Regions from separate parts of the Mucilaginibacter gracilis genome, predicted to be linked through region 4. Evidence: riboswitches for the same ligand, from Rfam matches in the RefSeq annotation. Region 4 holds a riboswitch; each other region holds the start of a gene.
What was found. Region 4 has a riboswitch for S-adenosylmethionine ahead of BDD43_RS16855 (O-acetylhomoserine aminocarboxypropyltransferase/cysteine synthase family protein). Riboswitches for the same ligand answer to the same signal wherever they lie in the genome.

Region 1 (3,125 bases), 1.9 Mb from region 4:
TAAACGAGAACGATATGTTACTTACGCCACCGCTAACCTTGGCATGCGGCAGGTTTTGCTTTATCCAGCGGGTGGCTCCAATAAAATCAACCGCGTAGTTGTTGTGTTCTTCCAGTCCGGTGGCAACTGTTAAAATATTGGGGTCGAAAATAATATCTTCGGGAGGGAAGCCAACTTCGTTAACCAGTATGTTGTAGCTGCGTTGGCAAATTTCGATACGACGGGCCAAACTATCGGCCTGCCCGGTTTCGTCAAACGCCATCACAACGGTAGCTGCACCGTAAGCCATAATTTTACGGGCCGATTCGCGGAATTTATCCTCGCCCTCTTTTAGCGAAATGGAGTTTACAATACCCTTGCCCTGTAGGCACTTTAAGCCAGCCTCTATTACGCTCCATTTACTGGAATCGACCATGATGGGCAGCTTGGCAATATCGGGCTCAGAGGCTATTAAATTCATGAACTTAGTCATGGCGGCTTCCGAATCAATCATCCCCTCGTCCATGTTTACATCAATTACCTGGGCACCGCCTTCAACTTGCTGGCGGGCAACCACTAAGGCACCTTCGTAATCTTCGGCTAAAATAAGCTTGCTAAACTTTGGCGATCCGGTAATATTGGTACGCTCGCCCACGTTGGCAAAATTGCTTTCGGCGGTGAGGGTAATAGCTTCTAAACCACTCAGGCGCATGTTATTTTCAATAACGGGGATGGGCCTGGGGGGGAAATTGTAAGCTTTTTTTGCAATGCAACTGATGTGATCGGGAGTTGTGCCGCAACAACCGCCAACAATGTTGACTAAACCCGCTTGCATAAAATCTTCAACCAAATGGGCGGTTTCGTGTGGAGCCTCGTCATAGGCGCCAAACTCGTTGGGTAAACCGGCATTAGGATAGGCCGAAATATATACGCCCGCTTTTGCGGATAATTCTTCAATATGCGGGCGCATATCTTTAGCACCCAAAGCGCAATTTAAACCTACCGAAAGTAAGTTGGCATGGCGTATGGAGTTCCAAAAGGCTTCAACGGTTTGCCCGGATAAGGTACGTCCCGAGGCATCGGTAATGGTGCCGGAGATCATGATGCCGCCCGTTTTGCGGAAGGCAGGATAATCTTTACCGGTAGCTATACACTCATCTTCGTACTTTTTAATGGCGAAAATGGCTGCCTTGGCGTTAAGGGTATCAAATATGGTTTCGATGAGCAGTACGTCCGAACCGCCATCAACCAGGCCGCGTACCTGTGTGTAATAGGCATCAACCAAATCATCAAACGTAACGGCGCGGTAACCAGGGTCGTTAACATCGGGTGATAGTGATGCTGTACGATTGGTTGGACCGATGGCTCCGGCAACAAAGCGGGGTTTATCGGGGGTTTTAAGGGTATATTCTTCGGCTACCTGGCGGGCAAGGCGTGCGCCTTCGTAGCTCAGTTCGTAAGCCAGTTCTTCCAGTTTATAATCGGCAAGGGATATTACCTGTGTGCTAAAGGTATTGGTTTCAATAATATCGGCACCAGCCTCCAGGTATTCGGCATGTATGGCCTTAATAATATCGGGGCGTGTTATGTTAAGCAGGTCGTTATTGCCCTGTAAATCCGAATGATGATTTTTAAAACGTTCCCCACGAAAGTCGGCTTCGGTGAGCTGATACCGTTGTATCATGGTGCCCATAGCCCCGTCGATAATGAGAATGCGTTTTTGTAATTGTTGTCTGATATCCATGTTTTGTATTGAGTACTGCGTATTGCGTAATGAGATGAGCTTTACGAAGTTGAACAAAGGGTTTTAGCCTCGCTTAAAATCGCAATACGCAATACTCAAATCGCAATACGTAAACAAGCTTATATCGAAAAGTCGGGCATTGGTGTTGACTTTCGCTTATCTGTCCTAAACCGCGAAGTGTGGTTTAAGTAGAATGTAGCACCTTGTAAGTACAGGTTGCTAAGACATCGCAGGGTCTAATCCCTCCGTCTTTCTCTATAAGCAGCGCAAAGTTGCACAATAAAAGGCAGAGATGCAAGAGCGACGCACTAACACACCAAGCCCGGAGTTAAGATAAGACATTGGTTTGACCATAGCGACCGACACCGGCCTAAACAACAAAGCCCCCGCTTTGGCGGAGGCTTTGAGTTGATATTTTGTTGAAATTATCTTCTGCTACCTCCAAATAGGCGGAGTAACATCATAAACAAGTTAATAAATGTAATGTACAATTGAAGGCCGCCAATTAAAGCTAACTTTTTTGAAGGCAAGCTGCCATATTCCATACCCGAGCCTATGCGTTTTAACATTTGTACCTTGTAAGCCGTTAGGCCAACAAATACTACAACACCAATGCAGCTTAAAATATAATCTAAAGCGGCACTACCGATAAAGAAGTTTACCATGAATGCTATAAACAGGCCAATAAATATGGTGTAAAGAATTGTACCCATTTTGGTTAAGTCTTGATGGGTGTAATACCCCGCAATGGCCATAATACCAAAAACAAGCGATGTTGTTATGAAAACACCGAATATAGCCGTTGCCGAATAGGCTAAAAATATTAAGCTAAAGCTGATGCCGATTAAAGTGGCATAGGTAACAAATAGCAAAACCAGTATAGGGTAAGCTATTTTATTGTAAGCTATTTGCATTAACAGCGCAAAAATTACCGGTGAAAAAATAGCAAGATAGCCTAAGCCGGTTAGTCCGCCGGTAATTGGGTCGAATATCAGTTTTAACAAGGCTTCGCTTCCTGTAAAATAATAGCTTACCAATGCAGAGATACCTAATGCTGCAAACATCCAGGTAAATACGCCTGATAAAAATCTGCGTGACGATGCGGTTTCGTCTAATTGTATTACACTATCGTATCTGTAATTTATTTTTTGCTCTTCCATTTGTATAAAATTAATTAATGTTTGCCTAATGGTTCAGGCTCAAATTTAGTAAAACTCTTAGATATTAATTCAACCGTTTTACCAGTTGTTCTTCTACTTTTTTAAATACTTGCACGGGTTTTAAGGTGCGCCAGTTCAGGTCGTCTAATGCACCGCCGAAGTTGATGTAATAATCGATGTTGTTTTGTTTAAACTCATCAATAACATGGTCCCTAAAGTTAATACCCGCTATCCAGCCATCT
Region 2 (3,125 bases), 3.2 Mb from region 4:
AAAATCATCATATCGGAAATACTTTGAAGGGCGATAGAGTTTATTCTCCTTGCCTTCCAAGCGTACCCTGGTATCGACCACAGAAATCACGCAAGATATCTGCGGACGTAATGCGGGTGCCGTGTCGAGCGACGATATACTTTTATAGATCTGGTCTGTAACCCTTCCTGAAAACCGGACTGCTTGTGGTGCGAATACTATTTTTGAGAGTCTGACTAACCAATCAGATGGCTTGTCAAGAAAGTCTGCTCAAAATCAATATATTAGACTGCTCAAAATCAATATATTAGACTGCTCAAAAATAACTTTGTAACCTATTTGAAACTTCAAATGAAACTATCTTTTGAATTAGATGCGCTCACCACCGGGCGATCCGCGACACCATGGATATGCTATCCGGAAAATGGAAAATCCGAATAATTGGCTCCCTTAGTTTCGGGAAAAAGCGATTCATGGAACTCATTGCAAATATTGAGGGTATTGCAGCCAAAATGCTATCCAAAGAATTGCAGGAACTGGAGTTAAATGGATTAGTTAAGCGTACTGTCCTGGAAACAAAACCCATAACAGTTCAATATGAACTTACTGGCTACGGAAGATCGCTAAAACCAATTATTGATGAAATGGCCGTTTGGGGAAAGCAACACAGGAAAAACATCATTAAGGAAATGACCACCTCGTAGAATTTAAAACACGTCAGGTTGACGATGAAAAAATTAGGTGGTAAATAGATGTGAATACTGCTTCATCAGATGAGTAATATGTCTGTTGCTTTATTTACAAGATCGGCGAAATAAAGGCCTTAACCTCTTAAAAAAAAGTAAAGCCCCTGATGGGCAGGGGCATTTACTAACCAATTATAAACCTAATATGAAAAGAATTCTTATTTCACACAGAAGTCAAAAAAGATGCTCCGTAAAGTATGAATCGTGTAACGATCTCATATGATTCGAATAAGCGTCGTTCCAAACCGGCAGGTCATCATTCCATGTCAATGATGTCGAAACCCATATCAGCCGGCTGTCATCAGCAGGCTTGCTTTCTTTGCCGTAATAAAGGAATGAAGTGATCCTTTTCCAAATGTTTTTTAACGATCCTTCCAACGCCATTTTTTAAATTACATGAGCCCCTATTTTGAGTACTTCCTTGACAAATCTATACAAAGAATTGTACTTTTCAAATTAATTCTATAAAAACTATAGACTTTATAGAATATAATCTATATTTGCTGGTGAAACGTTCTTTATACTTATCCAGAAAGACCGAGGGAATGGCCCTGTGACGTCTTAGCAACCTCTATTGAATATAAAAGGTGCTAACTCCAACTCCTCCGGGAGAACGATAAGAATACATAGCTGTCCCACAGCTTTCTGGCGATAGGTAGATAAGACATAAAAAATAAAAAAGATGAATATTTATCTCGACAATGCTGCCACCACTCCGCTCCACCCCCAGGTACTGGAAGCGATGACCCCTTACCTTTTGAATCATTTTGGAAATCCTTCTTCAAACCACGGTGCAGGAAGAGAAGCCAGGGCCGCTTTGGAAAGTTCCCGCAAGAGGATAGCCACCTTATTGAATGCAGAAGCGGAAGAGATCATTTTTACCTCAGGCGGAACCGAAGCAGATAACATCGCCATCGTTTCAGCGGTGACGGCCAACCGGATCGACCATGTGATCACCACGGTATTCGAACATCCAGCCGTTTTACAAACACTGAGATCCTTAAGTCAGCAATATCATACCCGTATCAGCTTTATCAGGCACGACAAAAAAGGCAATCTAGACCTGAAACATCTCGAATATTTGCTAATGACCAATACACGTAACCTGGTATCTGTTATGCACGCCAATAATGAAGTGGGTAACCTGAATGATATCGAATTTATCGGCGATCTCTGTGAAAAATACGGTGCTCTGTTTCATACGGATACGGTACAGACCATGGGACATTATCGGCATGATCTCAGTAAATTAAAGGTGCATTTTTTGGCGGCCTCGGCGCACAAGTTTCACGGGCCTAAGGGTGTTGGATTTTTGTATTGCCGAAAAGGGCAGCAGCTGAACCGGATCATCCATGGCGGGGGGCAGGAAAGCGGCGCACGTGCGGGTACTGAAAACATACCGGGTATTGTTGGAATGGCCAAAGCATTGGAGATCGCTTGTAACCATATCGAAGAAGACAGCAAATATATCAGCCAGTTAAAAAGCTCGCTGGCCGGCAACTTAACAGAAATATTGCCGGACCTCCGGTTCAACGGAAATTCAGCGCATCCCGATAAAAGTCTTTATACGGTTTTAAGCGTGAGCCTTGCGCCTGCAGACATTGATTTACTCCACTACCTGGATAGTGAAGGTATAGCGGTATCCGGTGGCAGCGCCTGTTCAGGTGGGTCGCCTTCCCTGGTACTCAAAGCGCTCGGGGCGGATCCTGCACGAATAACTATCCGCTTTTCATTCAGTAAATTCAATACACCTGAAGAGATCGAACGGGTGGTAGAAAAACTGGCAGCGGTTTACAATTCGGTGGCAGCCTGAATGATCCAATGACCTTTTTTGGAAGTTAGGAATATGCAAGCTGCATTAAATTAACTACGATAAGAAAATCCGCTTAGCATAGTACCTTAAATCGCTTATATTAGGTCTTGAACTTATATCATGCATAAAACAATTATCCCCATCATCGACTTCCAGCAAATAGACAACCCGGAACATCAGGTTACCATCGCCAGGCAAATCTATCATGCCTGTACCGAGCATGGTTTCTTTTATGTTTCGGGTCACGACGTGGACGATGAACTGCAAGGCGAATTGATGGAAAAAAGCAAACTCTTTTTCGCGCTCGTGGAAAGCGAAAAATTAAAGATCGCCATGGCGAAAGGCGGCAGCGCCTGGCGGGGATTTTTCCCGGTTAACGCGGAACTTACGTCTGGCAAACCTGATAAAAAAGAAGGCCTGTATTTTGGCACCGAATTGCCCGATGATCATCCCAAGGTTAATGCAGGTATACCGTTACATGGCCGAAATTTATTTCCCGACTACCCACCAGGCTTTGACCAAACCGTGTTGGCTTATGTAGATGCCGTGACCGAAACCGCACAGCTTGTTATGAAAGGAATCGCGCT
Region 3 (3,125 bases), 3.2 Mb from region 4:
TTTTTATCGTATTCTTTTTCAGCCTGCTCATTCTGCTGTTCTTTCGGCAAAGAACGGTAGGTCAGTGTCGCCGCCCTTAATTGATTCGTGTAAGGCAATAGCGCCTGTGTGAGTTCCTGGTTAGCTTTATTTAAAGAACCGGCATTGATGCGGGCGTGTGAAACAGAATCGGTCGCCTCAACAGCGATGTTTCCATTTTCCAGGTAAAGTACGATGGCGTCGGCCTTCCTTAATTTTCGCAGGTTTTCGCCATCTTGAGAGATGATCAGGTTGGCTTTTAGCGGATCATCCAACTTACCGCTAAAACTAAAATTTCCCTGAGTTATTGTTGCTGAATCGGTGGTATTGCCCAAATCGGTGCGGTAGGTCAGGTAAGCTTTAGCGGGGGCGTCCAGTGTTCCAACACGTCCGTGGATTTGATAATTTACCTGTTGTGCCAAAAGTATTGTGGGTAACAATATAAGGGCTGTTGTCAATTGTTTTTTCATATGTTTTAGTTTATTGCAGCTATTAAGCTGCCTGTAAATTATATACTGCGACCAAAATATCTGTTAGCTGGTCGATCTCTACGGGTGTATTGAATTTGCTGAAGGAAAACCGGATTGTTTCGTAACCCACCTGTATCCCTATAGCTTCGAGAACATGTGAGGTCTTACCGCCCGAAACAGCTATACCTGATCTGTCCAGGTAATCCGTTAATCCGGAGTATGAGCGGGTGGATGGGAAGTTGACACTCAATATCGTTTCTAAACTTTGATCTTTATCCGTAGGGTTGCCGTTAAAGCGTATGTCTGATATACGGTTTTGAAGCTGTGAAAGCAACTTGCTCTTTAGTTCCCATATGTATTCTTGGTCCTCAGCAAGTTTGCCATGCGCTACCTCAAGAGCTTTCGCCATGCCGGCGATACCCGCGATGTTAACATTTCCGTGTTCCCCGCCTTTAACGAGCTGTGCAGCCCGAAGCCCCTTCCGTATAAAAATAAATCCAATACCCTGAGGCCCATGAAACTTATGACCTGATCCGGTTAAATAATGAACCTTCAACCGGGTAAGATTGAAGTTATAGCGCCCTATGGTTTGAGCAGCATCAGTATGGAACAACGCACCATACTTTTCACTCAAGGCAGCAATCCTGGCGATATCATATCGGGTCCCTATCTCATTATTGGTATGCATGATGGTGATTAGGCTTCGTGGTTTGGTTTTCAATATAAGTTCCAGCCCATCCAGATCAAGATTACCGGAACTGTCATTGCGAACATAACTGACCCGTATAATTCCTTCTTTTTCGAGATCCTTTAAAGTGCACAAGACCGCCTGGTGTTCTAATTGTGTAGTGACCACATGCCTGATACCTTCATGCTTCACAGCGGAAAGGATGGCAATATTATCCGCTTCGGTAGCCCCGGAAGTAAAAATAATCTCCTCAGGCGATGCCTTCAGCAAGCGAGCTACAGTTTTTTTACTAAAATCAATAATCGCTAATGCATCACGTCCCTGCTGATGATGCGAAAACGGGCTTCCGTAGTTATTTAGCAAAAGTGGTGTCATGGCACCAAGAACTAAAGGGTCCAGTTGTGTGGCGGCTGCATTATCTAAATAGATATTCATATCAATATGTAATCAAGCAAACTATTTGATTCCCTATTCTTAGAAGCGCCATTTTCTTAGCACTTAATGGTAAAGGTGTGCTTTGTTAACTTATCTTTCCCGGTGCATTACTCCAGGGAGGAATTAGCACCTTTTATCAGCGGAACGCTGTAGAGGTTGCCAAGACGTCAAAGGGCCTTTCCCTCGGTCTTTCTGGATAAGTATCAAAGAACTCTGACTTAACTTTACTTAAACATCACAAATGTATATTAATTCCATAGACTTTATAGAATTAAATTTATTTTTTTATGTTTGTCGCTATTAACCATTTAAATTAAAAAACATGTCAAAATTTGCAGATCTTAAATCAACTGTAGCAGACATCGAATCTGATGTAACAAAATTTTATGAGAACGGTAACAAAGCCGCAGGAACGCGCGTGCGCAACGGTCTTCAGGCTATCAAAAAACTTGCCCAGGAAATCAGGCTCGAAGTTGCGGAACTGAAGACAAAGCCTAAAGGAGGTTTATAATTGACCTGTAGATACTTCATGAAAATCTCAAATAAATATTTATTTCTCGCTTGCAGTTTTATTGCAGGAACATCTGTAGCGCAGAGCCAGTTTATCCCGGAAGGCAAATGGCGCGGCGTTTTTCACCAACCTAACGACACCGACGTACCCTTTAATTTCGAGGTCAAGGGTAAATCCGCTGCGACAGCCAAAATTTACTTGCTGAACGGCGGTGAGCGCTTTGAAACCGGAGGTATCACGCAAAAGGGAGATTCATTGTTTGTGGCCTTCGACCAGTTCGATAATGAATTTGCATTGAAGATCGGCGACAAAAAACTGGACGGCGTTTTACGAAAGAAAGATCATTCCGGCAGAATAACACCCGTAGAAGCTAACTATGGTATCAGCTACCGCTTTGCCGATAACGGCGAAAAACCGGCAGGCGATATTTCCGGAAAATATGATGTCCTTTTTAAAGGCAGGAATGGAACAGACGAAAAAAAGGTAGGTGTGTTCAAACAGGATGGCAATAAGTTATTTGCTACCTTTTTAAGCATTACCGGCGATTCGCGTTACCTGGAAGGTGTGGTGCAAGGCAATAAATTCTACCTCTCTGCTTTTATTGGTAGTGGCGCAGCTTACTACACCGGTACATTCGATGCTGCCGGGAGCCTAACGGGTACGGCCAGCGGCCAGCCTTTTAATGCGACGAAAAATGCCGCTGCCGCTTTACCTGATCCTTATAAATTGACCTACCTGAAAGATGGTTATCAAACCTTCGACTTTACGCTACCTGATGCTGACGGTAACAAGGTATCGCTGAAGGATGCTCAATTTAAAAACAAAGTCGTGATCCTGACCATCGGCGGTACCTGGTGCCCTAACTGTATGGACGAAGCTACTTTTGTTGCCCCCTGGTATAAGAAAAACCATCAACGCGGCGTAGAGGTGATCGGTGTACAGTTTGAACGTAAAACTGATCCGGCCTATGTCAAAAATGCAATGGAAAACTTTAAAAAACGTT
Region 4 (3,125 bases):
TAAAAAAAGGCGTAGATGTAAATACTAAAGCGCTCGATAAAAGTACGGCATTAATTATAGCGTCGTTTAAAGGGCACACAAAAATTGTAAAAATATTACTCGAGAATGGTGCCAAAACGGATGCTGTGAATCGGGATAAGGAAACAGCTTTATTTTTAGCGGCAAAATATGGCAATGAAGAAATTGTAAAACTGCTATTAAAATACCATGCGGATACAACATTTATTGGCGCGGATGGCCAGACCATTTGCCAGGCCGCCAAAAGTAATGGACACGCAGAAATGTGCGATCTATTGCAGTAGCGATTGCAATGTAAGCACTGTTTTACCAAACACCCCATCACCATGAAAATAGAAACCATAGCCATACACGCAGGCAACCATACCGATAAAGCAACGGGTGCTGTAATACAGCCCATCACTACATCAACAACTTTTTTACGCGAAAATGGAGGTTACCCCGGCGGTTATATTTACAGCAGGGCCGGCAACCCTAACCGCACATCGTTAGAGAACGTGCTGGCTAAGTTGGAAGGCGGGTTAGATGCTGCCGCTTTTTCATCGGGCAATGCAGCGGGTATGGCCGCATTCCAATCGCTTAAACCAGGCAGCCACATTATTGCGCCCGATGATATGTACCACGGCTTGCGCAACCTGCTGAAAAATGTTTTTGTGGGAATACTGGAGTTTGATTTTATTGATATTAACGATACCGATACACTGCAAAACCATATTAAACCCAACACCGTTTTAATATGGTTAGAAACCCCATCGAACCCTTTATTAAAGGTTACCGACATTAAAAAAGTAGTTAGCATAGCTAAAAAGAACCAGCTTTTGGTAGTTGTTGATAACACTTTTGCTACGCCCATTTGCCAGCAGCCCTTAACTTTAGGTGCCGATTTGGTGATGCATTCGGCAACCAAATATTTTGGCGGCCATAGCGATTTAATGGGCGGAGCCCTCATAACTGCCCATACTAACGATTGGTGGCAAAAAATAAAGCAAGTGCAAGAAATGGGCGGCGCCATCCCCTCGCCTGCCGATTGCTATATGCTGGTGCGCAGCATTAAAACCCTGCCATACCGCATGAAAGGCCACGTACAAAATGCACAAATACTGGCCGAGTTTTTAGAGAAACACCCTAAGGTTGAGCGCGTAATGTATCCGGGCCTGCCATCGCACCCGCAACACCAAATTGCCAAACAGCAAATGTTAAGCTTTGGCGGTATGCTTTCTTTTTGTGTAAAAGGTGGTGTTAACCAGGCTGCCACCGTAGTTAACGCCGTAAAGCTTTTTACACAGGCCACCAGCTTAGGCGGCGTTGAGAGCCTGATAGAGCACCGGGCAACCATTGAAGGGCCCGACACTAAAACCCCTTTTAACCTGCTCAGGGTATCGGTAGGGTTAGAAAATATAGAGGATTTAATAGAAGATATATCACTGGCTATCAATACGATATAAAAATACTCGAAATATAGTTTTGAAAAATGATTTTTCATACACTATATTTGAAACATTATTTGGTAGCGATACCAAAAATCAATACCTCTAAAAAGGTTTGATTTATAAAGAAGTGGCGAGAGATCAGGCTCATTAACCCACTGGCAACCCTCCAAAGCGGAGAAGGTGCCAAATCCTGGCCCGGTGAATGGATCATCGGGGAATATAAATGTACAACCATGAAAATACTGTTGTTGCTTTTAGACACTTTTAATTACCGCACCAAGCCTTTTAACGCTTATGCTTTGGCCCCTGTTTTAAACCGCCAAATGTATATGTGTTGCTGCCGTTATTGCTAAACGACAGAAAGCGCGTATCTTTTTCACTCACCCGAAAATTTCGTGTACAATTTCAAAAATGGATGCAGGGCATCCCTTTGAAATTTGCTTAACCGGACATTATTAAATTAAAATTGGTAAAAAAAACATTAAAACAACATCCCCATGTCAACTCCAAAATTTGAAACTCTGCAACTCCACGCCGGCCAGGAAGCCGACCCAACAACAGGTTCGCGGGCGGTACCATTATATCAAACCACATCATACGTATTTAAAAACGCCGAGCACGGTGCCAATTTATTTGCCCTAAAAGAGTTTGGCAACATATACACCCGCTTAATGAACCCCACTACGGATGTATTTGAAAAACGTATTGCAGCCCTCGAAGGTGGTGTTGCAGCCTTAGCCACAGCATCTGGCCAGGCGGCGCAATTTTTAGCACTCAATAACATATTGCAGGTTGGCGATAACTTTGTGAGTTCGCCATTTGTTTACGGCGGCACTTATAACCAGTTTAAGGTAGCCTTTAAACGTATTGGCATTGAGGCCCGCTTTGCCAAAGACGATACCGCCGAAAGCTTTGAAAAACTGATTGACGAAAACACCAAAGCAATTTACCTGGAAACTATAGGTAACCCCGGCTTTAATATTCCCGATTTTGATAAGATAGCCGCACTGGCTAATAAATACGATTTGCCTTTTATTGTTGATAACACTTTTGGCGCAGGTGGTTACCTTTTCCGCCCGTTAGAGCATGGTGCGCATGTTGTGGTAGAGAGCGCCACTAAATGGATAGGCGGCCACGGCACCAGCATTGGTGGTGTTATTGTTGATGGCGGTAATTACAATTGGGGTAACGGCAAGTTTCCGCAATTTACCGAGCCGTCCGAAGGGTATCATGGGTTAGTATTTGCCGATGTTTTTGGTATTGGCGGGCCGTTCGGTAACATTCAATATATTATCCGTGCGCGGGTTGAGGGCTTACGCGATTTTGGTGCTTCGCAATCGCCATTCAATTCGTTTTTGCTGATACAGGGTTTAGAAACCTTATCGCTCCGTGTGCAACGCCATGTTGATAATACTTTAGAACTTGCTAAATGGCTGGAAAATCATCCGCAGGTAGCTAAGGTAAACTACCCGGGCTTGCCATCGTCACCTTATCATGCTTTAGCTAAAAAATATCTTAAAAATGGTTTTGGGGCAGTACTGTCATTCGAGCTTAACGGCGAAAAAGAAAACGCAGGCGAGCTGATTAACAACCTTAAACTGGTTAGCCATTTAGCCAACGTTGGCGATGCTAAAACTTTAATTATTCAGCCGGCAGCTACTACCCACCAACAATTAA

Region 1: it holds a riboswitch for S-adenosylmethionine, as region 4 does, so the genes downstream of both, metH (methionine synthase) here and BDD43_RS16855 (O-acetylhomoserine aminocarboxypropyltransferase/cysteine synthase family protein) in region 4, are expected to answer to the same signal.
Region 2: it holds a riboswitch for S-adenosylmethionine, as region 4 does, so the genes downstream of both, BDD43_RS02485 (cysteine desulfurase family protein) here and BDD43_RS16855 (O-acetylhomoserine aminocarboxypropyltransferase/cysteine synthase family protein) in region 4, are expected to answer to the same signal.
Region 3: it holds a riboswitch for S-adenosylmethionine, as region 4 does, so the genes downstream of both, BDD43_RS02630 (cysteine desulfurase family protein) here and BDD43_RS16855 (O-acetylhomoserine aminocarboxypropyltransferase/cysteine synthase family protein) in region 4, are expected to answer to the same signal.

What each region holds. Positions count from the first base shown of each region.
Region 1 covers NZ_RBKU01000001.1:1,927,742-1,930,866, forward strand. The annotation lists gene metH (methionine synthase) at 1-1,723, opposite strand, end outside; SAM riboswitch class I at 1,877-1,987, opposite strand; gene BDD43_RS08285 (Bax inhibitor-1/YccA family protein) at 2,149-2,883, opposite strand; gene BDD43_RS08290 (hypothetical protein) at 2,948-3,125, opposite strand, start outside.
Region 2 covers NZ_RBKU01000001.1:594,107-597,231, forward strand. The annotation lists gene BDD43_RS02470 (hypothetical protein) at 1-81, opposite strand, end outside; gene BDD43_RS02475 (winged helix-turn-helix transcriptional regulator) at 390-683, shown strand; gene BDD43_RS02480 (hypothetical protein) at 900-1,109, opposite strand; SAM riboswitch class I at 1,247-1,348, shown strand; gene BDD43_RS02485 (cysteine desulfurase family protein) at 1,408-2,538, shown strand; gene BDD43_RS02490 (isopenicillin N synthase family dioxygenase) at 2,659-3,125, shown strand, end outside.
Region 3 covers NZ_RBKU01000001.1:628,525-631,649, forward strand. The annotation lists gene BDD43_RS02625 (TlpA disulfide reductase family protein) at 1-488, opposite strand, end outside; gene BDD43_RS02630 (cysteine desulfurase family protein) at 511-1,611, opposite strand; SAM riboswitch class I at 1,699-1,814, opposite strand; gene BDD43_RS02635 (histone H1) at 1,934-2,122, shown strand; gene BDD43_RS02640 (peroxiredoxin family protein) at 2,141-3,125, shown strand, end outside.
Region 4 covers NZ_RBKU01000001.1:3,814,234-3,817,358, reverse strand. The annotation lists gene BDD43_RS16865 (ankyrin repeat domain-containing protein) at 1-302, shown strand, start outside; gene BDD43_RS16860 (trans-sulfuration enzyme family protein) at 345-1,463, shown strand; SAM riboswitch class I at 1,563-1,674, shown strand; gene BDD43_RS16855 (O-acetylhomoserine aminocarboxypropyltransferase/cysteine synthase family protein) at 1,946-3,125, shown strand, end outside.